One region of the Aquisalimonas sp. 2447 genome, then DNA from elsewhere that is predicted to be linked to it. Evidence: predicted binding sites of a transcription regulator. Region 1 holds the regulator's gene; each other region holds the start of a gene.

Region 1 (7,748 bases):
GAGGCAATCCCGCCGCTACCGCGGCGCCTGGCCGTGCCGGGCAACCACTGCGGGGCACGGCCCTGGGTCTGGCCGGTAGCCTGGTGCTGTTGCTGATCAGCGCCCGCGCGCTGATCTGGGGAGCAGTGACCCTGGCCGAGGCCGCAGGGGTCAGCCAGTTGGTCATCGGCCTCAGCATTGTTGCCGTGGGCACCAGCCTGCCGGAACTGGCCACGGCCATCGCGGCCGCCCGCCGGCAGGAACGCGCCCTGCTCTACGGCAACCTGATCGGTTCCAACCTGTTCAACCTGTTGGCCGTGCTCGGCGTCACCGTCCTGATTCATCCCCTGGCGGTATCTTTGCCGGTGCTTCTGCGCGACGGCGTCATCATGGCGGGCCTCACGGTACCGCTGGTGCTACTGGCGCGGGGAGCCATCGGTGGGACACGCTCCCTGGGCGCAGCCTTGCTGGTTACCTTCGCGCTGTACCAGCTCGGCCTGTTCCTGTTCGCGCAGGGGTCACCGTGATGGCCTCTGGCCATCCGCCGCGGGCGACGGTGCCCCCACCGCGGGCAACTCAGGCATAATACGGGGGTTTCCGCCAGGAGCAGCCAGCATGTGTAGCAGCGAAACCGCTTCGGCCAGCCAGGTCACCGACGAACGCCTGCAGTCCCTGGGGCGTGCCGTGCTGGAGACGGAGGCCGCGGCCATCACGGACATGCTGGCGCGGGTGGACGCGGACTTCGTCCGCGCGTGTCACCTGATGCTGGCCTGTCAGGGACGCATCGTTGTGCTGGGCATGGGCAAGTCCGGCCATATCGGCGGCAAGCTGGCGGCCACCCTGGCCAGCACCGGCTCACCCGCCTTCTTTGTCCACCCCGGCGAAGCCAGCCACGGCGATCTCGGCATGATTACCGCCCGCGACGTGGTGGTGGCGCTGTCCAACTCCGGCGAGACGGACGAGCTGATCACCATCCTGCCGCTGATCAAGCGCCTGGGCGTGCCGCTAATCGCCCTCACCGGCAAGCCCGAGTCCACACTGGCGCGGGCAGCCTCGGTGAACATCCACGTTGGCGTTGCCCAGGAAGCCTGCCCGCTCAACCTGGCACCCACGTCCAGCACCACGGCAGCACTGGCCATGGGCGACGCCCTGGCGGTGTCTTTGCTGGAGGCGCGCGGCTTTACCCGCGAGGACTTCGCCCGCTCGCACCCCGGCGGCAAGCTGGGTCGGCGACTGCTGCTGCTCATCGATGACATCATGCACAGCGGCGAGGACATTCCCGTGGTGGCACCGGACGCGCCTCTACGGGATGCCCTGGTGGAGATGTCACGCAAGGGGCTCGGCATGACCACGGTGCTGGATGACCAGCAACGGTTGCTGGGGATCTTCACCGACGGCGACCTGCGCCGCAGCCTGGACCAGGGCATCGACCTGCACAGCATCTCGGTTCGCGAAATCATGACCGCCGGGGGCCGCACCATGCGCCAGGGCAGCCTCGCAGCGGAAGCGCTGCACACCATGGAGGAGCACAAGATCAATGCGTTGCTGGTGGTGGATCAGTCGGACCGCGTGGTGGGCGCACTGAACATGCACGACCTGCTACGCGCGGGGGTGGTATGAGCGCCGGCGGCGACAGCCTGGCACCGGAGCCCACCGGCGAACTCCGGGAACAGGCGGCGGCGATCCGGTTACTGGCCCTGGACGTGGACGGCGTCCTCACGGACGGCACCGTGTTCTACAGCGAACACGGAGAGACGCTGAAGGCCTTCAACATCCTTGACGGCCTCGGCCTGCGTCTGCTTCGCGAGGGCGGTCTGGCGACCGCCATTATCAGCGCCCGGGACTCGGCACCGCTGCGGCGCCGCGCCAGCGACCTGGCCATCGACCACGTTTTTCTCGGTTGCGATAACAAGATCACCGCCTGGGACGAGCTGCTGGCGCGCACCGGTTTGTCTGCGACGGAGGCGGCATTCGTGGGCGACGACCTGATCGACCTGCCGCTGCTGCGCAGGGCGGGATTCGCGGTGGCGGTGGCCAATGCGCACCCGGCGGTGCAGCGGCGCGCCCATTACGTCACCCGGCAGGCCGGCGGCGGCGGTGCGGTGCGCGAAATCGCCGATCTGCTGCTGAGCGCCCGGGGGACTCTCCAGGAGGCCATCGCCCGGTATGCTTCCGGATAGGAAATGGACGTTCCGCGTTGTCGCCCTGATCCTTCTGGTGGCAGTGGGCTGGTGGGTGCTGGACGAGGACACGCATGATCCAGTGCCAGCGGATCCCGAGGAAATGGCGGAGCGGCCGGACTACTTCATGGAAACCTTCACGCTGAATGCCACCGGCGACGACGGGATACGCCGCTACCGCCTGGAGTCTCCGCGCATGGAGCACTTCACCGGCGAGGATGTCTGGCTGCTGGAGAGACCCGAAATCACCTACTTCGTGGACTCCGGCGCCCCCTGGCACCTGCGCGCGGAGCGCGGGCGGGCGTGGAACGATGTCGAGGACGTTCATCTACAGGGTGATGTGGCCATTCGCCGCAGCCGCACCGACGACAACCTGCCGGCGAACGTGGACACCAGCGAAGTCTTTCTGCAACCGGAACAACGCTATGCCGAAACCGACGAACACGCGGTCTACTGGCGCGAGGATGCCCGCCTGGAGGGCGTGGGCCTGCGCGCATGGCTGGACCGGGAATACCTGGAACTGCTCTCCGAGGTCCGTGGCCGTTATGAAACACCTGACTGAACGCCCTGGCGGCCTTGGCGTCGGTCTGGCGTGCGTGCTGCTGCTCGCCACTTCGGTCGCCATGGCCGAGCCCATCGACCTGGACGCGGATCAGGCGGAGATCGACAACGCCCGCGGTGTCAGCGTGTACACCGGCAACGTCGTCCTCACCCGGGGTTTCCGCCGCATCACCGGTGACCGCATGACTGTGCATCTCAGCCGCGACGACGCGGGCGATCAGGCACTGGATCACGTGGTAGTCGAGGGCGAGCCGGCCGTCTACAACCAGCAGGCCACGGAGGATCGTCGCGCCGTGGAGGCGGAGGCGCCACGCATGGAGTATCACGCCGCCGGGCCGGAGCGCATCATTCTCCTGGAAGGAGCGCGCCTGGTGCAGGGGCGCAACACCTTCTCCGGCGAACGCATCGAGTACGAGGTCGCCGCCGACGTGGTGCAGGCCCGCGGCGAGCCCGATACCGGCCGCCGCGTGCAGATCACCCTTTTCCCGGACGACGAGGACGAGGAAGGAGACGACCAGTGAGCCTGCTGCGGGCGGAGGAGCTGACCAAGGTCTACCGGCGCAAGACGGTGGTCCACGGCGCGACCATCGACGTGGCCAGCGGCGAGGTCGTCGGGTTGCTCGGACCCAACGGCGCCGGCAAGACCACCTGCTTCTACATGGTGGTGGGGTTGGTCCAGGCCGACGGTGGCCGCATCCTGCTCGACGACAACGACATCACCGACCTGCCCATGCATGTGCGCGCCAGACGCGGCGTGGGGTATCTACCCCAGGAAGCATCCATTTTCCGCAAGCTCACGGTGATGGACAACCTGTTGGCGATCCTGGAGACGCGCCCGGAACTGGACCGCAAGCAGCGTCGCGAGCGCGCCCAGGAACTGCTCGAGGAGTTCAGTGTTGCCCACCTGCACGACCAGACCGGCATCAGTCTCTCCGGGGGTGAGCGCCGCCGGGTGGAAATCGCCCGCGCCCTTGCAGCCAACCCGCGCTTCATCCTGCTGGATGAACCCTTCGCCGGTGTCGACCCCATCTCGGTGCTGGATATCCAGGCCATCATCCGCCACCTGGCGGAGCGGGACATCGGCGTCCTGATTACCGATCACAACGTGCGTGAAACCCTGGGCATCTGTCAGCGCGCCTATATCCTCGCGCAGGGAGAAGTCATTGCCAGGGGCAGTTCCGAAGAGGTCCTTGCCAACCGCAAGGTGCGCGAAGTGTACCTGGGGGAGGAGTTCCGGCTGTAGACGCGACCCGGGTCCCGCTGAGACAACATGCCGTCACGCAAGTATCGCGCCAATGTTCTAACGCGGGCCTGAGTCGGTTACGATGGGAGACATGGATAACACCAGCATTCACCGAATCCGGTCCGAGCAGCTGCCCACGACGGCGGCGGGAGACCCGCGTTGTCGATGAAACAGTCGCTACAACTCAAGCTCGGACAGCAGCTCACCATGACCCCCCAACTGCAGCAGGCCATCAAGCTGCTGCAGCTCTCCACGCTTGAGCTACGCACGGAAATCCAGCAGGCGCTGGACTCCAACCTGATGCTGGAACCCGCCGACGATCTCGACGAGTCCGACGATGCCGAACTCGACAGCAGCGGCAACGCGGACGGCGAAGACAGCCAGAACAACGCCGAAGACGGCGGCGAGCGCACGGAGGCTGCCGAGAACCGGGAGCATGCGGAGTCCACAGAGGCTGCCGCAAGCGAGGCTACCGGCGCGGAGATAACCACCGACAGCGGCGAACCGGAGCTGAGCACGGAAAACCAGCAGAGCGATATCCCCGAAGACCTGCCGCTGGACTCCGACTGGAACGACATCTACGACGGCAGCACCTCGTACAGTGCCGCCGGCAGCGACGATGAACAGCGGGAAACCTGGGAAAACCGTACCGCCGGTGACGGTGGTGGCCTCCACGAGCACCTGTTGTGGCAGGCCCAGCTCTCCCATTTCAGTGATCGCGACATGGCCATTGCCGAGGCCATCATCGACGGCGTCCGCGACGACGGTTATCTCGGCGTCAGCATCGAGGACATCTGCGCCTCGGTGTCTTCGGACGAGCCGGTGGAGGCCGATGAAGTCGAGGCGGTGCGCCACCTGATCCAGCGCTTCGACCCGGTCGGCGTGGCCTCTTTGGACCCCCGCGAGGCGCTACTGGTCCAGCTGGACCAGTTTCCCGACGACACGCCCTGGCTGAACGAAGCACGGCTGCTCGTGGACCGCCACCTGGATCTGCTCGGCAGCCGTCAGGTCAGCCAGCTGACCCGCAAACTGAAGATCAGCGAGGGCGAGCTGGGCGAGGTGCTGGCCCTGGTTCGCTCGCTTGACCCGCGCCCCGGCTCGCAGATCAGTAGCGCACCGGCTGAGTACGTCATCCCCGACGTCTATGTGCGCAAGGAGCGTGGTGCCTGGCGGGTCGAGCTCAACCCCGAAGCCGCCCCCAAGATCCGGGTGAACAGCTACTACGCCGGGCTGGTGAAGCGCGGCGACCAGGGCAGCGACAACTCCACCATGCGCCAGCACCTGCAGGAGGCCCGCTGGTTCATCAAGAGTCTACAGAGCCGCAACGAGACCCTGCTCAAGGTCGCCACCTGCATCGTCAACCACCAGCAGGAGTTCCTGGAGCACGGCGAAGAGTCCATGAAACCTCTGGTGCTGCGGGAGGTGGCCGAAGAGGTGGAAATGCACGAATCCACCATCTCGCGCATCACCACCCAGAAGTACATGTACACCCCGCGGGGCACCTTCGAGTTCAAGTATTTCTTCTCCAGCCATGTGCACACCGTCGACGGTGACGAGTGCTCGGCGACCGCCATCCGTGCGCGCATTCGCCGCCTGATCGGCGACGAGGATCCGCGCAAGCCGCTCAGCGACAGCAAACTTGCGGAGATTCTCAAAAACGAGGGAATCGATGTGGCGCGACGGACCGTAGCCAAGTATCGTGAATCCATGTCCATTGCCTCGTCCAACGACAGGAAACGCATCGCCTGAGCTCCGGGATGCACGATATCCCGGCCCGAGCGGGCGCCATCAAGGAGGCCTTATGCAGATAGACGTCACCGGGCACCACATCGATCTCACCGACGCCCTGCGGGATTACGTGCAAGCGAAGATGGACAAACTGGAACGCCATTTCGACAATGTCGTGGATGTCCACGTCATCCTGACCGTGGAGAAGCTCGTCCAGAAGGCCGAGGCCACCATGAAGCTCAGTGGCGCCAAGCTGTACGCTGACGCCAGCGCCCAGGACATGTACGCTGCCATTGACGGTCTGGTGGAGAAGCTCGACCGCCAGGTGAAGAAGCACAAGGAAAAGGTCACCGATCACCGCCGCAACGAAGGGGCTCAGGCCAAGGCGGCGGGTGAAGGCGACGAGGACTGACACCCTGCGCCGGTGGCCTTTCCGGCCACCGGCGATAACGGACGCCGCAGCCATGACCCTGCGTGGAACAGCATGATCAAGATTGCCGACCTGATCACTCCGGACCGTGTCGCCTGTGACGTCGACGTCACCAGCAAGAAGCGCGGGCTTGAAGTCCTCAGTGACCTCGTTGCCGCCTCCGACCCCGCGCTGTCCGCTCAGACCATTTTCGACAAGCTCATCAACCGCGAGAAACTCGGCAGCACCGGTCTCGGGCACGGTGTTGCCCTGCCCCATGCGCGCATGGACGGCAACGAAGCGGCGGCAGCGGCATTCATCCGCACCGGCGATGCCATCGACTTCGACGCCTTCGATGGTGAACCGGTGGATCTCCTGTTCGCCCTTGTGGTGCCGGAGCACTTCACCGACGAACACCTGCAGATCCTGGCGCGGCTGGCGGAAATGTTCAGCGACGCGTCGTTCTGCAACCGGCTTCGGAATGCACCCGACGCCCAGGCCCTGTTCCAGTTGCTCACGGAGTGGGAGTCGGGCGCAGGACAGGCATGACCCGCACCGGGAACACCACCACCATTCCGGGCGTGCTGGTCGCCATCCATGGGGACGGCATCCTGCTGCAGGGCGACAGCGGCATCGGCAAGAGCGAACTGGCTCTGCAACTGCTGGACCGCGGCCACCAGCTGGTGGCGGACGACAGCGTCACCGTGGCCGTTCGCAACGGTGTCCTTAGCGGCCATGCACCGAGCAGCCTGGCGGGGATGCTGGAGATCCGCGGCCTGGGCCCCTGCCCGGCGGACGTTCTGTTCGGGCACAATGCCATCCGCCCGTCGGCGGCGATCACCCTGGTGGTCGGTCTCTGCCGACCCAAGGACTGGCTGGACTGGCCCCGGCTCGCCCCCGTCCGTGACGCCATCACCCTGGCCGGCATCCTGGTCCCCCGGGTCCGGCTGCCGGTGGCACCGGAACGGCCTCTGGCGCTGGTGGTCGAGGCCCTGGCCCGACTGCATGGCAGCGGCCATCTGCAGAGCGAGACCGAGCATGCATGAGCAGACACGCCTGATCATCGTCAGCGGCCTCTCGGGCTCAGGCAAGACCGTGGCGCTGCATACGCTGGAAGACAACGGCTGCTACTGCATCGACAACCTCCCCGTGACCATGCTCGCCGCCTTCGGCGACCATGTCACCAGCCTGGCACCGGAGGCTCTGGGCCATTACGCTGTGGGCGTTGACGCCCGCAACCGCATGAACGATCTGGAAGCGTTTCCGGAGATCCTTGCGAAGCTGAAGCGGGTCACCGGCATCCAGCCGGAGATCCTGTTCCTCACCGCCGACGAGAGCACGCTGATCAAGCGCTTCTCCGAGACCCGGCGCCGGCACCCGCTGAGCAGCGGTGACGTCCCCCTTGCCGACGCCATTGCCCGGGAGCGCGCCCTGCTGGTGCCGATTCAGTCGCAGGCGGATCTGGTCATCGACACCACGGAGACGACCCTGCATCAGCTCCGGGATCTGGTGCGCCAGCGGCTCACCCGCAACTCGCGCAAGCTGTCGTTGCTGTTCCAGTCCTTCGGCTTCAAGCACGGCGCCCCCACCGATGCGGATTTCGTCTTCGACGCCCGGGTCCTGCCCAATCCGCACTGGGAACCGGCGC
Region 2 (7,748 bases), 330 kb from region 1:
AACGACACAGACGGGGCCCGACCCCGCCGCGCACCCCAATGGAGCGAGATATGACACAAGGAATCAAACGCTGGCTCGGACTCACCGCAGCCGCCTTGCTGCTCGCCGGCTGCGGCGCCCAGAGCGTGGAAGACCTGATGCACCAGGCCGAAGAACTCCGCGAGCAGGGCCGCTACGAATCGGCCATCGCGGACTACCGCGAAGTCCTGGAGCAGGATCCGGACAACGCCGAGGCGCGCTTTGGCGTAGGCGCCTCGCAATTGCGGCTGGGTGAATACGGCCGCGCGGCGAACGCGCTTGAACGCGCCCGAGATGGCGGCATCAGCGCCGAGCGCATCGACCCCTTGCTGGCCCGGGCGCTGCTGTGGGACGGCCAGTATGACGCCGTGCACCGGAAGGTGGATTCGGAGAACCTCACCGATGCGGGCGCCCAGGCAGAAGTGCTGGCGCTGCGCGGGGAGGCCCATCGCCAGGAGGGGTTCGAGGGTGAGGCACGGGAACGTTTCCGGGCCGCGCTGGACCTGGACGAGAACAACGTCACCGCCCTGGTGGGCATGTCGCGCCTGGCCGCCGCCATGGAACGTACCGACGACGCCCGGACGTTCGCGGAGCGGGCCGTTGCAGTGGACGAGGAATCCCCGGCTGCCTGGCTGGCCACGGCCAACGCCGCGCGCCTGGAACAGCGCCAGGAGGACGCCCTGGACGCCTACGCCCGGGTGCTCGACCTGCCGGTGACCGATCTCTCCTCCCGGGAGCAGTTCAACGCCCGGGGCCAGTACGTGCAGATGCTGCTGGCCGCCGACCGGCGTGATGATGCCCGGGACGAGGTGGACACCATGCTCCGCCAGGGCTCCCGGCACCCCTACGCCAACTACCTGGCCGGGCTCATGGCGTACGGGGACGATGACCTCAGCAATGCGGTGGAGCACCTGCAGACGGTGCTCAGCGTGACGCAGGAGAACCCGCCGGCGCAGACGCTGCTGGCGGCAATCCGCATCCGCCAGGAGCAGTACAACCAGGCGGTGAGCCTGCTGCGCGACGTGGTCTCTGCCCAACCCGCCAACGCCCAGGCCCGCGCCATGCTGGCCACGGCATACCGCGGAGCCGGCCAAGACCGACGCGCCAACGAGGTGCTTGCCGAGGGCATGCGGTACGTCGGAGACGACAGCCAGGCGCTGGCCATTCTCGCCCAGGCGGCGGGTGACGACGTGGACGGCGTCATCGAGAACCTGCGGGCCCGCGCGGAGACGAACCCCGAGTTCCGGCCGGCGCAGTTGCGCTTTGCCCAGGCGCTGGTGGGCCGGGGCGAGTTCGAGCCGGCCATGGGCATGCTGGAGCAGCCGGGAATCGCCGAAGGCGATGACGAGATCATGCGCCGGCAGTTCCTGGCCCTGGCCGCCCTGCGCTCCGGCGATACGGAACGGGCCGTGCGCGAGGCCGAGTCACTGACCAGCGAACATCCGGACAACTCCGCAGCGTACAACCTGGCCGGTGGCATCTACATGGCGCTGGAACGCTACGAGGACGCCGGCGGGGCGTTCGATCGTGCCCGCGAACTGGACCCGGACAGCGCCCAGGTGGCCTTCAACCAGGGCCTGCTGGCACTGGCGGAAGAACGTCTGGACGATGCCGTGGAGCACCTGGAACGCGGCCTGGAGCACTCCCCGGACACCTTTAATGCGCTGATGGCCCTGGCGCAGGCCGAACGGCAACGCGGCAATCCCGAGGCGGCTCTGGCCGCACTGGAGCTGGCCATCGAGGTCGAACCCGATACCGTGCAACCGCATGTGGCGATGGCCCAGGTCCATGCCGGCAACGATGACCCGGACGCCGCCCTGGCGGCCATCGACGCTGCCGTGCAGCGCGCCCCGAACAACGCCAATGTGCTCGGCATCCAGGGCGCACTGCGCCTGGAGGCCGGCCAGGCCGAAGAGGCGGTGGAGAGCCTCCAGGCGGCAGTCGCCGCAGATCCGGACTCGGCCCAGTACCGCTTCCAGCTCGCCCGCGCCCAGGATGCCGCCGGCGAGACGGACCGCGCTATTGAGACGCTGGAGACGCTGGTCGCCGATCGACCGGAACTGATCCAGCCGGCGGTGACGCTCGGCCTCGCGCTGTTCGAGCAGAACCGCTATGACGAGGCCCTCTCCGTTGCCGAGAACCTCAAGCAGCAGGACGGCGGCACTGGCCCTGGCAATCTCATCGAGGGCCACGCCCGCTCTGGTCAGGAGGACTACACCGCAGCCGCCGAAGCCTACCAGCGGGCCGTGGACGCAGGCGTTCGCGACGCCCTTGGGCCGCTGGTGGCCAACCGCGCGGAGGCCGGCATGGACGAGCCCGCCGCCCCGCTGGAGCGGTGGCTTGAGGAAAATCCGGATGACAACGGCACCCGCCTGGCCCTGGCGCAGTGGTATGCCGAACGCGACCTGTTCGCGGAAGCGGCACCCCACTTCGAGCGACTGGTAGAAGTCACCGAGCGCGGCAACGCCGCCATGCTCAACAACCTGGCCTACAGCTACCTGCAGATCGAGGACGACCGCGCCCTGGAAACCGCCCGCGAGGCCCACGAACTGGCTCCCGACAACCCGGCCATCACCGACACGGTCGGCTGGGCCGAGTTCAAGGCGGGCAACGTGGAACGGGCTGTCGAACTTCTCTCAAGAGCCGTGGAAGGTGCGCCCGAAAACGCCGATATCCGTTACCACTACGCTGCAGCACTGACGGAGTCCGGCGATCACGACCAGGCGCGCAGGGAGTTGCAGCGTGCGCTGGAAGATGGACGCGAATTCAACTATCGCAGTGAAGCTGAGGCATTGCTCGACGAGCTGGGGTAGTCGGGATTCTTTACGATCGCAGAAACAGGGGCGCCGTAACGCACCGATTTAAGGGTAGTTTCTTTGTTGGCATGACACATGCATTAACTTCCCCTGCAAAGCGGGACGCCCGGTATCCGTCCGGAGCTCCTGAAAAACACGGATAGGGGAGTTCGGATCATGAGACAGATCAAAGGCCTTTCAACAACCGGTATGACGCTCGGCCTGCTGCTGTTTTCGGCGCCATCGTTAGCGGTGATTTGCGGCCCAAACTCTGAGAATCGGCAGATGACACTGAGCCCCGAAGACAGCGGGGATGCGCTCTGCGTAGCCTCCGACGCGTCGGCCTCGAACGTCCTAAACAATTTCCACGAGAACGACGGCGAGACATTCGATCTGTCCTTCCCGGTGGACGACACGAGCGGACTGGGGCTGGACAAAATCTACGAGTTTTCACCCGATGACGAGACGGACGAAGGGTTCGGGAAGGTGACCGGTCTGGACAAACTCTCCGGGAAGGTCGAATTTAAACGCCTGCTTTTCGATAGCTATTCGGACGTCCATGTCTCGTTCTTCTTCGGCAACCCCGATGAACCGGACAACTGGTTCAGCTACGCCTTGGACAACCTGGACAACCCGAACAAGTTCGTTGCTCACTGGAAAGCGGAGTGGACCAAGGATGACGACTTTAACGGTGACCTCGCGCTGTCCAATGTGAAGCTGTGGGGCAACGAGCGGTCGGTGCCCGAACCCTTGACGCTGGGCCTCCTTGGCGCCGGGTTGTTCGCCCTCGGCCTCGCCAGCCGACGTCGACGCGGCACTGGTAGCCCGGCATAACCACCCCGCCATTGCGGTCGGGATCGACGCCGCCGCTCGGGCGGCGTCTACATTTCTTCTCGCTTATCTTCCGCTTATGCGGCCGCCACTGTAACCCGAGTGATGCGGCCCCGGTGGGGCCGCATCACTGTATATCGCGGAGATCCAACCCCTCCTGTAAAGCCTGCCGACACGACCAGCCCAATACCAGCACGCTCGGTCGTCAAATCCCGTCGAAAAAGATTACATTCGGGAAAATACCCGTTCAGGCCCATCCTCCTATTAGTTTGATGCATATAGACAATCGGCCTGTGGCCCGCTATTTGCTACATCTATCCTGAGGATCCACCGAACGTGACCCGCCCCACCGAGCACCTGCTCCCGGGCCGGCCCGCCCGGCATCCACCCCGAAGCCGTTGCTCACTGAGGAATACGGTCATGACGAACCCCCTGATTCTGGCCTTGATCGCGGTGCCAGCCCTTTTTCTCTCCACGCAGGCCTCCGCGGGCCTGGTAAGCTGCGACGCGCTGCCGGGCGGCGCATCGGCGACGGCCAACGGGGCCGACCCGAATGCCTGCTTTGTGGGCAACGTGCAGCAGCCGAATCCGACTAATGAGGCCAGCGCCATCAACCAGCACTTTGGCGGTGATTTCCTCTACATCGGCAAGTACGACGATGACAAAGGCTCTTTCGACGACAGTGACGTCCAATTGGGCGGGTTCACCCTGCTGGTTTCTCAGTCGGACGGCGCCCCCTGGGGCTATAGCTATGAGCTGCAGGTAGCCCCGAACTGGGTCGGCAAGACAGTGGACTGGGCCATGATGGTCAAGCAGGGAAGCGGCGAGGACAGCTCGATCGGGTATCTGTTCGAGACGGTGACCCTGGGTATCGACGGTGTGTTCAGCAACTGGAACAGTAACGAGGACAAGCAGGACTACTCGCACCTGAGCGGGTTTATCCGGGTGAACACTGCCAAGGTGCCGGAGCCCGCCACGCTGGGCCTGCTGGGCGTCGGTCTGCTGGGTCTGGGGCTTGCCGTGACCCGCCGGCGCAACAGGGACGACAGCCTGTAAGCAGTCCGGCACGGCATAGAAACTTTACACCGCCCCTCGTCGGGCGGTTTTTGTTGCCAATGCTGTCGACATTCTTGACGCCCGCTGCGACACGCCCCAGAGCGGGGGGTAAGTGCGATCTAAGGGAGCGACCGGCCCTATCGTGGGAGCGACGTCAGTCGCGATAGCGCGCGCGCTCTGGAAAAATCGCGACTGACGTCGCTCCCACAGGGTCGGCGGACTGAAGGTCCGCCCTACGCCGGGTTGGCGGCGGCGGATCGGTGCATCGAAATGCCCCCTACAGGCGGGCGTCGACATGGTCGCGGGGGTAGACGCTCTTGAGGTCGAACAGGTAGCCGTTGGGCTTCATGTGCCGGCGGATGCCTTCGGCACCGAGTGCTACGAACTCCCGATGGCCAACTGCAAGGACCACGGCGTCGTAGGCGCCTTCTGGCAGCTCATTGATCAAGGACAGGCCGTACTCCTCCTCTGCCTCTGCCCCGTCCACCCACGGGTCGTGCACGTCCACCTGCGCGCTGAAGTTGCGGAGTTCATCGACCACGTCCACGACACGCGTGTTGCGGAGATCCGGGCAGTTTTCCTTGAAGGCGAGTCCCAGCACCAGCAGGCGGGCGCTGACGATGCTCTGGCCGCGCTCGGCCATGTGCTGGAGCAACTGGGTGGCGACGTAGCGGCCCATGTTGTCGTTGATGCGGCGGCCCGCCAGGATCATCTCCGGGTGGTGGCCGACTTCCTGGGCCTTGTGGGTGAGGTAGTACGGGTCCACGCCGATGCAGTGACCGCCCACCAGCCCCGGCCGGAACGGCAGGAAGTTCCACTTGGTGCCGGCGGCTTCCAGGACGGCCTGGGTATCCAGGCCCATGCGCCCGAACAACATGGCCAGCTCGTTCACCAGGGCGATGTTCACGTCCCGCTGGGTGTTCTCGATGACCTTGGCGGCCTCCGCCACCTTGATGCTCGCCGCCTTGTGGGTGCCGGCGGTGATGACGCTGGCGTAGAGGGCATCAAGGAACTCGGCGACTTCGGGCGTGGAACCGGAGGTGACCTTGATGATATCCCGCACGGTGTGCGCCTTGTCGCCGGGATTGATGCGCTCCGGGCTGTAGCCGGCGAAGAAGTCCCGGTTGAAGGTGAGCCCGGAACCCTGCTCCAGGACGGGCACGCAGTCCTCTTCCGTGGCGCCGGGGTAGACGGTGGACTCGTAGACCACCACGTCGCCGGGCTTGAGCACCTGGCTCACGGTCCTGCTGGCGCTGATAAGCGGGCCGAGGTCCGGGCGCCGGTGGCGGTCGATGGGCGTGGGTACGGTGACAATGAACACGTTGCAGTCGGCCAGGTCGGCGACGTCGGCGGTGAGGCGCAGGTTGTCGGCAGCGAGCAGATCCTCCCGGCTGACTTCGCGGGTGCGGTCCAGCCCTTCCCGCAGTTGGCCGATGCGCTTTTCGCTGATGTCGAACCCGGTGACCGGGTATTGGTCGGCGAAGGCGACGGCCAGGGGGAGGCCGACGTAGCCGAGGCCGATGATGGCGATGTTGGCGTTTTGCAGGGAGGCGGGTGGTTGCATGGGTGTGCCTTGGTCGGGAATTGGTTCCGTTTTTCGGTGATTCGGCTGCTCTGGCTGTTCGGCGGACCTGAAGGTCCGCCCTACCTCCGCCCTACCTCCGCCCTGCCGGTGCGGCTGTGGGAGCGACGTAAGTCGCGATTTCCAGGGCCTTCCTGGACTGATCGCGACTTACGTCGCTCCCACGATTCGTCGTCGCGGCTTGCGCCGCTCCTACGGTGGCGCGGGGCGCGCTGTCAGCGCGCGCCCTTGCCGAACAGTACCACCTGCACCGTGTCCAGGAGGATCATGATGTCCAGGAACAGGGTGTGGTTCTTGACGTAGTAGAGGTCGTACTGGAGCTTCTGCCGGGCGTCTTCCACGGAGGCGCCGTAGGCGTAGCGGACCTGGGCCCAGCCGGTGATGCCGGGTTTGATGCTGTGGCGGGCATCGTAGTACGGGATCTGCTCGGCCAGGTCGCTGACGAACTCCGGACGCTCCGGGCGGGGGCCGACGAAGCTCATGTCGCCTCGGAAGACGTTGAAGATCTGCGGCAGTTCGTCGATGCGCAGCAGACGGATCACCCGGCCCACGGGGGTGATGCGATCGTCGTCGGTCATCGCCCACACGGCCTTGCCGTCTTTCTCGGCATCATTGCACATGCTGCGGAACTTGCGGATGGTGAACACCTGACCGCGCTCGCCCACGCGCTGCTGCTTGTAGAACACGGGCCGCCCCATGGTGAGCAGGATGGCCAAGGTGGTCACCGCCATGATGGGCGCCGTCACCACCAGAAGACCGCCGCTGGCAACGATGTCGAAGGTGCGCTTGACGATATTGCGCATGCTGTTGCGGCGGAAGCCCTCGCTGAAGATGAGCCAGCTCGTGTTCAGGGACTCGACACGGATCTGCCCCGTCTCCCGCTCGAAGAAGTCCGTGAGGTAGGTCACCCGGACGCCGTGTAGGCGACACTCCAGCAGTTCTTCCGTGGGCAGGCCGCCGTTGCGGCGGTCACGCACGCCGACGATGATCTCGTTGATGCCGTACCGCCGAACCAAGTCCCACAGGCGCTCGCCTTCCCCGCGCTGGATCAGACGGCGCTCGGGGACATAGTGTTCTTCCTCGTTGCTGGCCACGAAGCCGACAATGTCCATGCGCCGGGCCGAAGGCTGTGCTCGAACAATGTCGTCCACGCGCGACGCCCTGGAGCCGGTCCCGAGCACCATGACCTGCGGGCGCAGGGCCTTGGCACCCTCCCAGCGGAACACGACTAGCCGCTCCACCGAGATCAGCGCCAGGGCCCCCGCCACACCAACGGCACCGGGAATCCCCAGCACCGCCAGGGTCTCGTTGAGCCCCCGGGAGAGCAGCCCCACCACGGCAAAACCGACGCCGGCGGCGATCACCAGCCGGATCAGCGTTGTCTTCCAGCCTTCGATGGAGGATTGCCCGTAGACCCCCATCAGGCCCATGGCCAGGAGCATCGAGCCGGCGAGGATGAAAGACTC
Region 3 (7,748 bases), 900 kb from region 1:
TGGTGGGCAAGGCCCGGGAGTGGATGGAGGCCAACGGCTTCGATTTCATCATCACCGGTGAAGTCATCGGCCAGCGCCCGAAATCCCAGCTCAAGCGGACCATGCCGGTGATCGCCACGGAGTCCGGTGCCCACGAGCGGCTGCTGCGGCCCCTGTGCGCCAAACTGCTGGAGCCCACGCTGCCGGAGCGCGAGGGCTGGGTGGACCGGGAGCAGCTGTTCGACTGGAGCGGGCGCTCCCGCAAGCCGCAGATGGACCTGGCGGAGTCCTTCGGCCTGGAAGACTACGCTCAACCCGCCGGCGGCTGCTGCTTCCTTACCGATCCCAGTTATTCACGCAAGCTCCGGGATCTCTGGCAGGCGCGGGGAGAGCGTCGTTACGAGCTCGACGACATCATGCTACTGAAGATGGGGCGGCACCTCCGCCCAAGGCCCCATTTCAAGCTCATCATTTCCCGCGAGGACGGGGAAAACCGGTTCATGCACGGCTACCGCAAGCAGTTCACGCACCTTGTCCCCACCAGTCACGGTGGACCGCTGGCGCTGCTGGACGGGGAGGCCCGTGACGGTGACCTGGAGCTAGCCGCACGCCTGGTGGCACGATTCAGCCAGGGGCGCGATGCCGATCAGGTCCGTGTCGCGGTCACCGAGCGGAACGGACCGGAACGGGAGCTGGAGGTCACCCCCATGGCTGCCGACGACGTGCCGCGGGAGTGGTACGTTGCCTGAACCAGCAATCGTCGACGCCCGTGGCCTGCTTTGCCCCCTGCCGGTGATTCGCACGCAGGATGCCATTGCCGGGCTGTCGCCGGGCTGCCGTGTCCGGGTCCTCGCCACCGATCCCGGTGTCCATGCGGACATTCCGGCCTGGTGCCGCGTTCATGGCCATACCCTCGAGGCCATCGAACACAGCGGTGATGACGATGGTGCGATCAGCGTGTGGATTCGCGTGGCCGCTGACGAGGCCAGCTGATTGACGGCCTGGCACATGCCGGCAAGTGCACGTTTATGGTGCAAATGCCCTGTCTCATGCTTTACCGTGGTGCATTGTTGCGTCTTTCAGCGCGTCCTTGCACCAGAAACGCCCGTAACTCGCTGTATTGTGGTGCTGGCACGGTCCATGCTTCATAGAGCCGCGAGTCGAATTCTCAACTGACGCACAATGCAGTCTGATCTGGAGGTAGGCATGTCAAGCACCGCAGCTGACGTTCTCAAAATGATTCAGGACGAGGACATCAAGTTCGTCGACCTGCGCTTCACGGATACGAAGGGTAAGGAACAGCACGTCACCATCCCCGCCACCGAGGTGGAGGACGACTTTTTCGAAGACGGCAAGATGTTCGATGGCTCCAGCATCCAGGGCTGGAAGGGCATCAACGAGTCGGACATGATTCTCATGCCCGATCCGTCCACGGCCACCATGGACCCGTTCTTCGATGAGCCGACCCTGAACATCACCTGCGACATCATCGAACCCAACACCATGCAGGGCTATGAGCGCGATCCGCGCTCGGTGGCCAAGCGCGCTGAGGCCTACCTGCAGTCCACCGGCCTGGGTGACACCGCCTTCTTCGGCCCGGAACCGGAGTTCTTCGTCTTCGATGACGTCCGCTGGGGCGCCACCATGAGCGGCAACTTCTACCGGATCGATTCCGAAGAGGCCGGCTGGAACTCCGAGCGCGTCTACGACGACGGCAACATGGGTCACCGCCCGAAGGTCAAGGGCGGTTACTTCCCGGTGCCGCCGGTGGACAGCCTGCACGACATCCGGACTTCGATGGTCCTGGCCATGGAAGAACTCGGCCTCAAGGTGGAGGTGCATCACCACGAGGTGGCCACCGCCGGGCAGTGCGAGATCGGCGTTGCCTTCAACACCCTGGTGAAGAAGGCCGACGAAGTGCAGAAGCTCAAGTACGCCGTGCACAACGTCGCCTCTGCCTACGGCAAGACCGCCACCTTCATGCCCAAACCCCTGGTGGGTGATAACGGCAGCGGCATGCACGTGCACATGTCCTTCGCGAAGGACGGCACCAACCAGTTCACCGGTGACCAGTACGGTGGCCTGAGCGAGACCGCGCTCTACTACATTGGCGGCATTATCAAGCACGCCAAGGCCATCAACGCCTTCGCCAACGCCTCCACCAACAGCTACAAGCGTCTGGTTCCGGGCTTCGAAGCGCCGGTGCTGCTGGCCTACTCCGCCCGCAACCGCTCGGCGTCCATCCGGGTGCCGTGGATCTCCAATCCCAAGGCCCGTCGCGTCGAGGTGCGTTTCCCCGATCCCACGGCCAACCCGTATCTGGCGTTCGCAGCCATGCTGATGGCCGGCCTTGACGGCGTCCAGAACAAGATCCACCCCGGCGATGCCATGGACAAGGACCTCTACGATCTGCCACCGGAAGAAGAGGCCGAGATCCCCAAGGTCGCCTTCTCCCTGGAGGAAGCCCTGGAGGCCCTGGACAAGGACCGCGAGTTCCTCAAGCAGGGTGGCGTGTTCACCGACGACACCATCGACGCCTACATCGAACTCAAGGGCGAGGATGTGCAGCAGCTGCGCATGACCACGCACCCGATGGAGTTCGACCTGTACTACAGCGTCTGACTGCGCCCGTCCATGCGGCAATCGAAACCCCGGCTCCGGCCGGGGTTTTTTTTGGCCTGGCAATGTCGAACCATCTCTGCCGGACCGTCTCCCCCGCTCTTCGTCCTCCTGTGCTAAATTCTGACCATGATGATCCGTGTGCTGACTCTGCTGATCTGCCTCGCCCCGGCGGCACTGCTGGCGGACGTCTACAAGCATGTCGACGAGGATGGCAATGTCACCTACACCGACGAGCCGCGGGAAGGCGCTGAGCGTCTGGAGTCCGACGAACCGGTGTCGTCCTACCAGTTTCGTGCTCCGTCACGTCAGCAGCCGCGTTCCGCGCCGGCAGATGACGACCGGGATGATCCGTCCGCCTATGCACGCGTGCGCATCATCCAGCCGGAGGATGAGGGTACGGTGCGGGACAACCAGGGCTACGTGGACGTCCAGGTAGCCCTGGATCCGAATCTCCGTGACGGGCATCGGGTCCAGTTCGTCCTTGACGGCGAACCGCGGGGCGAGCTCAGTCGCTCCACCAGCCAACGCCTCACCGAGGTGCATCGGGGTGAGCACCGGCTGCAGGTCCGGGTCGTCGATGGTGCAGGCAACACTGTCGCCGAGTCGGATCCGGTGACGTTCTATATGCATCAAGCCTCTCGACTGATGCCTGGAAGCCAGCAGGGCGCCGGCCCCAACCCGGGTGGCGTGCCCTTCCCCGGGAACTGACCCCCCCGTTTCTCTTTGCACCAAAATAGGGCATCCTGATAGTGCGCGTGCACCTGAAGTGCGCGCCGGTCTCTCGCCTTCCCCGGTCAATGAAGCGCCGCGGTGCCCGGCATTGCTGGCGTTAGCGGCCCTGCTGCGCCCTGTTTGTCGTTGCCCGGCAATGCTGGTTTGGTTTTTGCTAGGACACTGGTCATGAGCCCGCAAGAGCAACCGACACCCGCCGCGCGCGCACTGGATAACATGAGCAGCGCCGTGCTGCTCTGCGATGACGGTGGCTGCATCCGCTACATCAACAGTGCCGCCGAGGTGATGTTCGGTCTCAGCGCCCGTCAGGTGATGGGGCATCGGCTCCCCGCCAACGCGGTTCCGTGCGCCACAAGCTTGGAAGATGCCGTTATCCACGCCCTGGGCACCGGCGAGCCCTATACGAACAGGGAGATGGTGCTGGAAGTCGGCCTGGACCGCCGGGTGACCGTGGACCTGACGGTGACGCCCCTGAGCCGGAGTGAGGTGCTGCTGGAGATCAGCGACCTCAACCGGCGGCTGCGGATCACCCGGGAGCAGAACCTGATCAACCAGAACCAGGCCACGCGCCATCTTCTGCGCGGCCTGGCCCACGAGATCAAGAATCCCCTGGGCGGGCTGCGTGGCGCCGCCCAGTTACTGGAGCGTGAGCTGGGTGACTCGGATCTCAGGGAGTACACGCAGATCATCATCGGCGAAGCCGATCGCTTGCGCACGCTGGTCAACGGGCTGCTGGGGCCCAACACCCGGCCGCAGCGACGCGAGACCAACATCCACGAAGTCCTGGAGCGGGTTCGGCAGTTGGTGGCTGCAGAGGCGCCCCCCGGGATCACCATCCGGCGGGATTACGATCCCAGCATTCCGGCGCTGATCGCAGAACCCAATCAGTTGATTCAGGCGACGCTGAACATCCTGCGCAACTCCCTGCAGTCCCTGGGGGACAGTGGCGAAATCACGTTGCGCACGCGTACCCAGCGCCAGTTCACCATCGCGGACACGCCGCACCGCCTGGTGGTGCGGGTGGATCTCATCGACAACGGGCCCGGCATCCCACCGGACCTGCAGGAACGCATTTTCTATCCCATGGTCACGGGGCGTCCCGAAGGCACCGGGCTCGGTCTGTCCATTGCGCAGACGCTGGTCCACCAGCACGGCGGTCTGATCGAGTGCTGGAGTGAGCCCGGGCATACGGAATTCACCCTGTGGTTACCGCTGGAGGCGGATGATGACAACGAAGGATGATGTCTGGCTGGTCGACGACGATCGCTCCATCCGTTGGGTCCTGGATAAGGCCCTGCGCCAGGCGGGAATGCAGTCACGCAGTTTCGAAACGGGTGATGCAGCCCTGCAGGCGCTGCAGCATGGACGTCCCGGGGTCCTGATGACCGACATCCGCATGCCCGGTCTCGACGGCCTGGGCTTGCTGGAGCGCGTCCAGGAGCGCTGGCCGGACTTGCCGGTGATCGTGATCACCGCCCACTCCGATCTGGACGCGGCGGTGTCCGCCTACCAGGGCGGAGCCTTCGAGTACCTGCCGAAACCCTTCGACGTGGACGAGGCCGTGGACCTGGTCCGCCGTGCCCTGCAGAGTGCCCGGGAGCAGGCCGCCACCAGTGCCGCCCAGGACGAGAGCACGCCGGAGATCATCGGCGAGGCGCCGGCCATGCAGGAGGTCTTCCGCGCCATCGGGCGCCTGTCCTCTTCCAATATCACCGTGCTTATCAACGGTGAATCCGGCACCGGCAAGGAGTTGGTGGCTCAGGCGCTGCATCGGCACAGCCCGCGGCGGGATAACCCGTTCATCGCGCTGAACATGGCGGCGATTCCCCGGGACCTGATGGAGTCGGAGCTGTTCGGTCACGAGAAGGGCGCCTTCACGGGGGCCCAGCAGACCCGACAGGGGCGCTTCGAGCAGGCGGACGGCGGCACGCTGTTCCTGGATGAAATCGGCGACATGCCTGCCGAGCTGCAGACGCGCCTGCTCCGCGTCCTTGCCGACGGCGAGTTCTACCGTGTCGGTGGCCATACCTCGCGGACGGTGGACGTGCGCATCATTGCCGCCACCCACCAGGACCTGGAGAGCCGGGTCGCCGAGGGCAGTTTCCGCGAGGATCTGTTTCACCGGCTCAATGTCATTCGGGTGCATCTACCGGCGCTGCGGGAGCGTCGCGAGGACATCCCCAAGCTGGCACGCTTTTTCCTTGCCAAGGCCGCTGACGATCTCAACGTCGAGATCAAGCAGCTACGTCCGGAGGTGGAACGCTTTCTGATGGGGCTGACGTGGGCCGGCAATGTTCGCCAGCTGGAGAATACCTGCCGCTGGCTGACGGTGATGGCCAACGGCAGCGAGATCCACATGGAGGACCTGCCACCGGAGCTCCGCCAGGACAAGGTGGTGGAGGGCAGCACCGAGGACTGGGAAGAGTCGCTTGCAGTCTGGGCGGAGCGGGCGCTCGCCCGGGGTGAGGAGCACATTCTAGACAACGCCACCCCGCGCTTCGAGCGCATCATGATCGAAGTGGCCGTGCGTGCCACCGGCGGACGTCGCCAGGAGGCAGCGCGGCTGTTGGGCTGGGGGCGCAACACCCTGACCCGCAAGATCAAGGAACTGAATCTGGATTTCTGAACCCCGGGGCCGCGCCGGCCCCGGGGGAAGGGCGTTACATGTAGACGCCGCCGTTGACGTTGATCTGCTGTCCGGTGACATAACTGCCGTGGGCGGCCAGGAACACCACCGCTTCGGCGATCTCCTCCGGCTGACCGAACCGGCCCATGGGAATCTTGGCCAGTATTTTCTCCTGCACGTTCTCCGGGACCTGCTGCAGCATCTCCGTCATGGTAAAACCCGGTGCGATGGCGTTGACGGTGATGTTGTTTTTCGCCACTTCCTGGGCCGCACTCTTGGTAAAAGCGATGATGCCGCCCTTGCTGGCGGAATAGTTGGTCTGGCCGAAGTTGCCGGCCTGCCCCACGAACGAGCTGATGTTGATGATGCGCCCGTACTTCTGTTCCTGCATCGTCGGCAGCGCCGCGCTCACGGTGTAGTAGACGCTGTTGAGGTTGGTGTTGATGACATCTTCCCAGTCGTCGTCCGTGAGCTTTTTCAGGGTCTTGTCCTTGGTGATGCCGGCGTTGTTCACCAGGATGTCCAGCCGTCCCCAGTGGTCAATGGTCTTGGTGACGATGCCGCGGGCCTCGTCCTTCTTGCTGACATCGGCCTGCAGGACCAGCGCCTCGCCGCCCTTCTGCTTGATCTCCTCGGCGACCTGCTCGGCCTCCTTCTGGCCACCACGGTAGTTGATGGCCACCTTGGCGCCCAGGGATGCCAGCTCCAGGGCAATGACCCGCCCGATCCCGCGGGATCCGCCGGTGACGATGGCTACCTGATTGTCCAGTCGATTCATCTCAACACCTCCTCTCACTTGCTTCTGCTTGGTATTCGGGGCTGGAGCACGTTCCGCTTCATGGTCGGGCCAGGCCCGGGTCGGGATCAAGTCCTTTCGCGTCGTTGCCCGATCCTCGGCCGCCCCCTGCAAGCATAGCCGGGTTGTCCTGTCTTCTCATTGCGCAGTGCCGGCCGTGGCGGGAGAATGCGTTGTCATGCTCCACGTCATCCTGCTGCACCCGGAAATTCCCCCGAACACGGGCAATGCCATGCGTCTGTGCGCGAATACCGGCGCCGAACTGCACCTGGTGGAGCCATTGGGGTTCACATTGGATGACAGCCGCCTGCGCCGGGCGGGACTGGACTACGCCGAGTGGTCCCGCATCCACGTACATGCCGATCTGCAAAGCTGTCTGCTGGCCACGGACGCTGAACGGTGTTTCGCCCTCACCACACGCGGCACGGCCAGTGTCTACGCAACGTGCTTTCGCCCGGGCGACGCCCTGTTGTTTGGTCAGGAGACGGCGGGGCTGCCGGATGCGGTGCTGGCGGGAATACCACCCGAGCGGTGGCTGCGATTGCCCATGCGGCCGGACAGCCGTAGCCTCAACCTCTCCAATGCGGTGGCGGTCACGGTGTTCGAGGCCTGGCGACAGTTGGGGTTTCCGGGCGCCCGGTGAAGCCCGGCTGTCGGGGACAGCGCACTATTCTGCGTTTCCTTAGAATTCCGATTTGCGGCTGCGGGCCATAAGCGCGTCCAGGGCCTCATGAGCGGGACGCCCGTGGTTTACCACGGCGTGCACTTGCTCGCAGATGGGCATCTCCACCGCCTGGGCTGCGGCCAGGGAGTGAACTTCTGCCGCCGTGCGCACACTTTCCACCGTCTGGCCAATGGCGGTCACCGCCTCGGTGAGCGATTGCCCCCGTCCCAGCGCCAGCCCCAGCCGCCGGTTGCGGGACTGGTCGTCGGTGCAGGTGAGGATGAGATCCCCCACCCCGGAGAGGCCCATGAAGGTGCGGGAATCCGCGC
Region 4 (7,748 bases), 160 kb from region 1:
CCAGGGGCATGGTGTCGCTGTTCACCAGCACGTTGCGCCCCACCAGGGACGCGGCGCGCAAGGCCTGATCCTTGTTCATGTCGTCAGCGAACCGCTCGAAGGATCCCTGCAGCTCGGAGACACCATTGGCAGTGGAGAAATGCGCCATCTGCCCCATCATCTCGCCGCTCTCCATGGGCTCGAAGGGGTCCTGGTTCTGGAATTGCGCGATCATCAGCTGGAGGAAATCCTCCGAGCCGAGTTCGTCCACCGTCTGCCCCCGGGCATCGTCCGGCTGCTCGATCTTCGAGCTGTCGTTGCCGCCCATCAGCGCATCAAGTCCCATCATGGCGTTCGCCCTCAGTTCTGGCCGAGCTGCAGGGTCTGCAGCGCAAGTTCCTTCGAGGTATTCATGACCTCGACGTTGTTCTGGTACGAGCGGGAAGCGGAGATCATGTTCACCATCTCCTCCACCGTGTTGACGTTGGAGCGGTACACGTAGCCGTTCTCGTCCGCTTCCGGATGCCCCGGCATGTGCAGCGGCTTGTTCGGCGCGTCGCTCTCCACCACATCCCGCATGGCAACGCCGGTTGCAGCACGCTCGGAGGGATTGCCCCCCTGCACCGCCTGCATGGCGGCGGCAAAGACAGGCTGCTTGGCGCGGTACGCTTCGTCCGGGTTGCCGGCAACGGTTTCCGCGTTGGCCATGTTGCTGGCGGTCATGTTCAGGCGCAGGGACTGCGCGTTCATGGCCGAGCCGGCAACGTCGAATACCTTGAATACGGACATGGCTTATTCCCCTCGGATGGCGCCCACCAGGGACGAGATGCGGCCGCCCAGGAAATCCAGCGAGGCCCGATACTGCACCGTGTTTTCCGCGAACTTGGCCTGCTCCACCTGTGTTTCCACGGTATTGCCATCCAGGGAGGGGCTGTGAGGCACGCGGTAGAGCGCATCCGCACTGCCCGGCCCCTGGGCTTGACCGGGCAGATGGTTGGCATGGGTGGAGGCCATCTGCAGCCCGCCGCCCTGGCCGCCCTGGCTGTTCCGGGCCTGCTCCAGGGCGCTGGCGAAATCCATGTCCCTGGCCTTGTAGTTCGGCGTATCGGCGTTGGCCAGGTTCTCCGAGAGCATCTGGTGACGCTCACCCCGGAGTTTGAGCGCGGCCGGATGGACCCCCACTGCATTGTCAAAGGAAAGGCTCATCGGTCTGCCTCCTGCTGTTGTTGCCTGACAACCTAGCAAGGGGCGTGCCATGGGTTCGGAAGCGCCTTCCGCGACGGGGATGGACTGGGTGTGAGCGAATTGCCGGGGGCGGCTGACGCGTTGGATTCAAGGTTCACCGCCGCCTGCCGATCACGATCGTGACGGAATTCCGGCACCGGCAGAGCGGCAAAGGTGCGGCAACGGGTTGCCGCCCGGGCAGTGGTTTGCCGCTACTGGCGCGTTGCCCGGATCATCGCTCGCGTAGCCTGTAGATGACACCACCGTGGCTGCGGATCATCTGCAAATCACCGGTATGGCGCGCCAGCGACTCGGAGGCACCGACGATGAGATAGCCACCCGGCCGCATCTGCTGGATCATGCGGTTGAGAATGTTCTCGCGGGATGTGGCAGAGAAGTAGATCAGCACGTTGCGACAGAAGATGATGTCGAAACGCCCGAGGCTGGCATAGCTGTCCAGCAGGTTATGGACCATGAACTGGCCACGGCGACGGATCTCCGGCCGGACGACCCAGCTCTCGCCACTGGGCTGGAAGTAACGGTCGCGTCGTTCGGGGCTGAGCCCACGGTTGATCGTGGACGCGGGGTATTTCGCTTCCTTCGCCTGGGCGATCATGGCCGGGGAGATGTCGGTGCCGACGATCTCGGCCTCGATACGCGCCCCGCGCGCCCGGTACTCCTCCAGGGCGATGCTCAAGGAATAGACTTCCTGCCCCGAGGAGCACGCCGCCGACCAGATGCGCAACTGCTGCTGCCCCCGTTTGACGAACTCCGGCAGCAGGGTGTCCTGGAGAATAGTGAAGGGGTAGGTGTCCCGGAACCACTGGGTTTCATTGGTGGTCATGGCCTCGATGACCATGCCGCGAAGGCGCTGGCCACCCGGCTGTTGCACCCGGTAGACCAGCTCGCCCAGATCCTTGATGCCCTCGCGCTCCATCAGGTGCCCCAGCCGGCTGGACACCAGGTACTGCTTGTTGTCGCCCAGAACGATCCCGCAGGACTGCTCCAGGAAGGCACGGAACGCCTGGTAATGCTCCGGCACGATTTCTCGGGAGGCCACCAAACGTTGTCCCTCTCTAGCGGGTCGCAAAGCACGGCCGGGCGACGCCGGCATGACACAGGCTGCGCCGATTGTAGCCCGACCCATGCCTGCAGGACCAAGCACCATCAGGCACTGACCTGCTCCATGCGCACCTGAACCCGCTCCGCCAGCTCGTTGGCGGCAAACTTCGCCAGAAATTCGTCGGCACCCACCTGCTTGACCATGTCGGTGTTGAACGTACCACTCAGTGAGGAGTGCAACAGGATGTAAGCGCCCTTGAGAGCATCATCACGACGAATTTCCGTCGCCAGCGTATAACCATCCTTGCGCGGCATTTCCAGATCGGAAATGACCATCAGCAGATGGTTCCAGGGAGACTCATCGGGTCGTGAGGCCCAGTCCCGCAGCGTTTCCAGTGCTTCTTCACCGTCCTTCGCCATGGTGCTCTGCAGACCCAGCTCGTTCAGGGTGTCACGAATCTGACGCCGGGCGACACTGGAATCATCCACCACCAGCACATGCCAGTCGCCGGCGTCGGCGGACTGGTTCAACCCCTTGTCGTCCAGGCCCGGGAGCCCACCGAGGCCGCCCGCCCGGTTGAGTTCGTCCATGACCTTCTCGACGTCGATGATCTGCACCATGCGCTCATCAACCCGGGTCACACCGGTGAGATACGCCGTACTGGACCAGTTGCTCGGCGGCGGCATGATGTCCTTCCAGTTGACGTTCACGATGCGATCCACTGCCCGCACCATGAACCCCTGCACACTGCGGTTGTACTCGCTGACGATCACCGATGCACCGTCGCGGTCTTCCAGCGGCCGCCCCGTGATCGCCCTGGCAAGATCGAGAATCGCGATGGTGCGGTCACGGATGTAGCACACCCCGGCGACCGTGGGGTCGGCATGCGGCAGCTGCACCAGCCGCGGCACCGGAATGACCTCCCTCACCTTGAAGACGTTGATGCCGAACAGTTGCGCACCGGCAAGCTGGAACAGCAGCAGCTCCATGCGGTTGGTTCCCGCCAGCGTCGTGCGTTGATCAACGGAATCCATGATGCCCGCCATATGTGCTCTCTCCCGAGGGGCTGCCGCCCGTGTCGCCGCGATCTCGATTGCTGTCCGGGCTGGGTGTCGGCAGATGGGCCGACAACTTGACCCGGTCGGTTGTGGCCTCCCGAACGGGGGAGGAGCTGGCCCGGTTCATGCATAAATCACGGGGCAAACAACTGCATCCACTCGAACCGAGGGCGCAGCGTAGCGCGAACGCCACATGCACATCCGGACTCGCTTCACATCTGCAGAGATCGACCGGCGCCGGTTGCGGGTTATCGTCCGCGCCATCACGGCGGCCTGCTGCGTACTGGCCGGCCTGATCACGGCAGGCCCGACGGTTGCCAACGAGCGCCAGTCCCTGGACGAGATTCGCGACGCCGTCAGAGCCCACACCGAGGCCAATCTGCCCGCGGAGGGCAATGGCAGCGTCGAGGTGGGGCGCATTGACTCGCGACTCCGGCTGGCACGCTGCGAGGAGCCGCTGGAGACCTTTGACCCGCCCGGCCGCTCGGGGAGTCAGCGATCCACGGTGGGAGTGCGCTGCGATTTCCCCTCGCCCTGGACCCTGTATGTCTCCGTTCGGGTGGAAATGCTCAAGGAGGTCTATGCTGCCGCCCGGACCATTCCGCGGGGCAGCCGGATCGGCGAAGAGGACATCATGCGGGTGGAAATGGATGTGAACCGCATGACGCGGGGCTATTTCACCAGCGCCGAGCAGCTTCTGGGAATGGAGTCGCAGCGCGCGCTGCGCGAGGGCGATATCATCACCGCCTCCCGGGTGGGCGCGCCGCAACTGGTGGAACGCGGCCAAACCGTGCTCATTACGGCGGAGAACGGCAGCACACGCATCAGCATGAACGGCGAAGCACTGCAATCGGGGGCACTGGGCGAGCGCATTCGGGTCCGCAACTCATCCTCGGAGCGCGTTGTCGAAGGCGAAATCGTTGCGGACAGCCGCGTGCGCGTCTCGTTCTAACGGTTTATGACGAGCGCCAGTCGCCGTACCATGAAAAAAAGTGCATCCGAGGCTAAAGTTCTGCCAACAATGGCCGATGATCTTCCGGAAGGGGAAGACCTCCCCAACCAGGACGAATGACAGGAGCGAAAACATGGCTAATCCAATCGACGGCAGCGGACGCCCGGCCAGCAACCCGATGCAGGACGCCCGGGACAGTCGCCAGCTCCGCGAGACAGTATCCGAGCCGAACCGCGGCGACGAGCGCAACCAGGACGCGGCCGCCGGGTCCACCTCCACGGCGGGCGAATCCGAGCGACTGCAGTCGCTGCGTGAGGCCGTCGACCAGACGCCGGAAGTTGACCGCGGCCGCGTGGACGCACTGCGGGAGCAGATCGCCAACGGCGAGTACCCGCTGAATGCGGACAGTATTGCCGACCGCTTTGCGGAACTGGAAGGCCTGCTGGAGGGCTGATCGGTGACCGACTCATCCACGGGGCTGACCGAACTGCTTGCCGAGCAGAACGCCCGCCTGCAGGCACTTGAAACCCTGCTGATGGAAGAACAGCAGGCGCTGGTTGCCCGTAACATGGAGACGCTCCAGGGGCTACTCAGCCGCAAGGTGGAGTTATTGGGCGCCGTGGAAGCTGCCGAACGCCAGCGCAATACGCTGGTGACGGAAATCACCAGTGAACAGAATCCTGCACGTGCCATGGAGGCCTGCATCGAACGCCTCCCCGACGCGGATAAGGCCCGGGAACTCTGGACAACCCTTCTACAGGCACTGGAGCGCTGTGGCTCAGTCAATGAAGCCAACGGCACCGTGATTGAACGCCGGCGCGCCGGTGTGCAGCGCACCATGGAACTGCTGCAGGCCGATTCCACTCCCGCTGCCGGCGGTTACGGCCCGGGGGCGGACTCAACGCCCTCAAACAGCGGCGGCCGCGAGATCAGCCAGGCCTGATTCCCTTCAATGCAACGCTCCCGCCGGGCGTGATTGGTTACCCGCTTGGCCTCCGCCCCCTACCCTCCCCGCGACTGGACACACCTCCAAGGCCTGCAAACCCGAACGATGGACAAAAAAAACCCGGCCGCAATGGATGGGCCGGGAGGCGCAGATCGGGGACAGGATGCGCCAACGCGAGAAGACCTTCAGCTCAAGGGCAATACCTGCTTCCTTTACCTTGAGTACAAGGTTAGTACAGGAAATCGCATTGTGCAACCCCTGTACATCACTTCACCGCGAGGCGCCGCGCAGGCAACGCCAGGTACGCCGGGCAAGTATCATCACGGCCGTCAACGACACGAACCAGACCCCCAGGGAGATCACGGAGGTCCAGAACACGTACGACTCCACGGTGAACCCGACGCCGTAAACGATGACCACTTCCGGCCAGGTACGCGCCAGCCAGTCCATGAACGTGCCACCGGGCCACAGGAGCAGACGCTGCCAGGGCGACAGGGGTAGCGTGTCAAACACGGGCCAACCTCAGATTGACGAGAACACCATGATATATGGTCATGCGATCGCCGTCCTCAGTAGCGGGCGAAACGTGCGGCGGCCAGCAGGGCCAGCAGGAACACCACCCCCAGGCCGATAAAGCTCCACTGGAAGGCCACCGTATAGACGTCCCGGTACAACGCCTCGGGCAGGCCGGACAAGGCGCCTTCGGCGCGAGCCAGCGCGTCCGGACTGACCGCGGCGGCCTCCCGCAGCGCCCGCCAATCCAGCACCACGGACAGCGTCGTGACGCCGACCGCGCCACCGAGTTGCTGGGCAAAATTCAACGCCCCCGCCCCCTGCGCCGTGTGGTGCAGCGGCAGCCGGGACAGCGAACCGGTGTGGATCGAGGGCATGCCCAGCCCGAGGCCCACGCGGCCCAGCGCCACCCAGAACATCACCAGCAGCAGCCCCGTCTCAGGCCCCACGAATCCGAGAGCGACGCAGGAGACCGCCATGATGAGCAGCCCGCCGGAGATCGGTACCACGGCGCGCAGACGATCCGCCAAATGCCCTCCGAGCGGGAACATGGCCGCCATGACCAGCCCTGCAGGCATCAGCACCACACCTGCCGCCGTCGGCGTCATGCCCTGCACTTCCTGGACGAACAACGGAATCAGATAGGTGGAGCCGAACAAGCCCACACCGAACAGCAGCGCGATCACCGATCCGGCCGCAAAGGCAGGCGCCCGATAGAGGCCCGGGTCCAGCAACGGCGCGCGGGCGAGGAGTTGCCGCAACACGAAGGCCACCAGTAACGCCGGGACCACGATGAGCGCCGGCAACACAGGCCACTCCAGCCAACCCAGGCGCTGACCGCTGACCATGACCCACAACAACCCGGTAATCCCGGCAGCGAGCAGCAGCACACTGAACCAGTCCAGCGCCAACCGGCCACCACTGGCGCGCCCCAGCGGCACGAAGCGCAGGGCCAGCAAGCCACCCAGCACCGCCGTCGGCACTGGCAACAGCATCACCGCACGCCAACTGGTCAGATCCACCAGCACACCCCCCAGCGCCGGCCCGACCGCTGGCCCGAGGATCACTCCCAGCCCGAACAGACCCACACCCAGGCCACGCTGGCGCTCCGGAAACACCTGATAGATCAGCGTGATTGCCAGCGGCTGCAGCAACCCGGCGATTGCTCCCTGGAGGATCCGCGCAACGATGACCAGCTCCAGCGTCACCGCCCAGGTGCCGAGCAGCGAGGCAGCGGTGAACACCACCATGCCGGCGACATACACCCGCCGCATCCCGAACCGCTGCAAGGCCCAGGCATTGAGCAGTATCGCCGTGGTCATGGCAGCGAGAAAGCCGGTGGACAGCCAGTGGGCGTCCTTCTGTCCCACGCTGAAGGCGGTCATGACATCGGGGATTGCCACGTTGACCACGGTGGTGGCCACGGCAGTGGACAGGGTCCCCAGCATCACCGTCAGCAAGGCCTGCCACTTGTAGCGCGAACCGTACTGCTGGAACAGACGCTGAACTTCGTGCTGCACGCCGCCTCCAGGGGCCCTTTTCAACCTTTGCGGAAGTTATGTCGGAGCTCAGGCACGCATCAACGGGGCAGGACCGGATACAAAAAAGCCCCGTCAAGCGGGGCTTTGATGCGTTACTTGTTTGGTGGAGCCAGGCGGGATCGAACCGCCGACCTCCTGCATGCCATGCAGGCGCTCTCCCAGCTGAGCTATGGCCCCGTGAAGTCGCTGCGCATGATAGGCAGCCCCGGCCGGATTGTCAAACGTCGGCCGCCCTCACCCGGCATCCTGCGCCTGGCGATCAATATACCGCAGTGCGGCGTCGATCCGCTCCAGGCTGCGCTGGCGGCCGAGCAGCTCCAGCGTTTCGTCGATGGACGGCGACACCGGGCCGCCGGAGAGAGCGACCCGCAGGGGCTGCGCCACCTTGCCGAGCTTCAACCCCTGGTCCTCGGCCACAGCGACCACGACCTCGTGCAGACGCTCCCGCTGCCATTCCGCCACCCCCGCAAGC

Evidence for each region. Region 1 encodes sigma-54, which starts transcription at its own class of promoters, with help from an activator protein. Its sites were predicted from a motif close to TGGCANGNTNCNTGCTT; they were not measured.
Region 2: a site for sigma-54 is predicted at 3,939-3,955, ahead of KU884_RS16185 (PEP-CTERM sorting domain-containing protein). Genes of this name have one in related genera too.
Region 3: a site for sigma-54 is predicted at 3,474-3,490, ahead of glnL (nitrogen regulation protein NR(II)). Genes of this name have one in related genera too.
Region 4: a site for sigma-54 is predicted at 3,439-3,455, ahead of flgA (flagellar basal body P-ring formation chaperone FlgA). Genes of this name have one in related genera too.

What each region holds. Positions count from the first base shown of each region.
Region 1 covers NZ_CP050695.1:3,087,987-3,095,734, forward strand. The annotation lists gene KU884_RS14605 (sodium:calcium antiporter) at 1-506, shown strand, start outside; gene KU884_RS14610 (KpsF/GutQ family sugar-phosphate isomerase) at 595-1,599, shown strand; gene KU884_RS14615 (HAD family hydrolase) at 1,596-2,159, shown strand; gene lptC (LPS export ABC transporter periplasmic protein LptC) at 2,146-2,721, shown strand; gene lptA (lipopolysaccharide transport periplasmic protein LptA) at 2,705-3,241, shown strand; gene lptB (LPS export ABC transporter ATP-binding protein) at 3,238-3,963, shown strand; gene KU884_RS14635 (RNA polymerase factor sigma-54) at 4,129-5,712, shown strand; gene hpf (ribosome hibernation-promoting factor, HPF/YfiA family) at 5,765-6,103, shown strand; gene ptsN (PTS IIA-like nitrogen regulatory protein PtsN) at 6,176-6,649, shown strand; gene KU884_RS14650 (HPr kinase/phosphorylase) at 6,646-7,146, shown strand; gene rapZ (RNase adapter RapZ) at 7,139-7,748, shown strand, end outside.
Region 2 covers NZ_CP050695.1:3,415,932-3,423,679, forward strand. The annotation lists gene prsR (PEP-CTERM-box response regulator transcription factor) at 1-2, shown strand, start outside; gene prsT (XrtA/PEP-CTERM system TPR-repeat protein PrsT) at 51-2,831, shown strand; gene KU884_RS16180 (PEP-CTERM sorting domain-containing protein) at 2,991-3,647, shown strand; gene KU884_RS16185 (PEP-CTERM sorting domain-containing protein) at 4,065-4,700, shown strand; gene KU884_RS16190 (nucleotide sugar dehydrogenase) at 4,978-6,264, opposite strand; gene KU884_RS16195 (TIGR03013 family XrtA/PEP-CTERM system glycosyltransferase) at 6,498-7,748, opposite strand, start outside.
Region 3 covers NZ_CP050695.1:11,894-19,641, forward strand. The annotation lists gene KU884_RS00045 (tRNA (5-methylaminomethyl-2-thiouridylate)-methyltransferase) at 1-728, shown strand, start outside; gene KU884_RS00050 (sulfurtransferase TusA family protein) at 721-972, shown strand; gene glnA (glutamate--ammonia ligase) at 1,186-2,601, shown strand; gene KU884_RS00060 (DUF4124 domain-containing protein) at 2,728-3,309, shown strand; gene glnL (nitrogen regulation protein NR(II)) at 3,502-4,575, shown strand; gene glnG (nitrogen regulation protein NR(I)) at 4,559-5,959, shown strand; gene fabG (3-oxoacyl-[acyl-carrier-protein] reductase) at 5,994-6,737, opposite strand; gene KU884_RS00080 (tRNA (cytidine(34)-2'-O)-methyltransferase) at 6,934-7,398, shown strand; gene KU884_RS00085 (NAD(P)H-dependent glycerol-3-phosphate dehydrogenase) at 7,438-7,748, opposite strand, start outside.
Region 4 covers NZ_CP050695.1:2,927,894-2,935,641, forward strand. The annotation lists gene KU884_RS13860 (flagellar hook assembly protein FlgD) at 1-328, opposite strand, end outside; gene flgC (flagellar basal body rod protein FlgC) at 340-768, opposite strand; gene flgB (flagellar basal body rod protein FlgB) at 772-1,185, opposite strand; gene KU884_RS13875 (protein-glutamate O-methyltransferase CheR) at 1,436-2,263, opposite strand; gene KU884_RS13880 (chemotaxis protein) at 2,371-3,312, opposite strand; gene flgA (flagellar basal body P-ring formation chaperone FlgA) at 3,518-4,276, shown strand; gene flgM (flagellar biosynthesis anti-sigma factor FlgM) at 4,410-4,730, shown strand; gene KU884_RS13895 (flagella synthesis protein FlgN) at 4,734-5,219, shown strand; gene KU884_RS13900 (hypothetical protein) at 5,493-5,735, opposite strand; gene KU884_RS13905 (DHA2 family efflux MFS transporter permease subunit) at 5,792-7,255, opposite strand; tRNA gene KU884_RS13910 (tRNA-Ala) at 7,378-7,453, opposite strand; gene gltX (glutamate--tRNA ligase) at 7,511-7,748, opposite strand, start outside.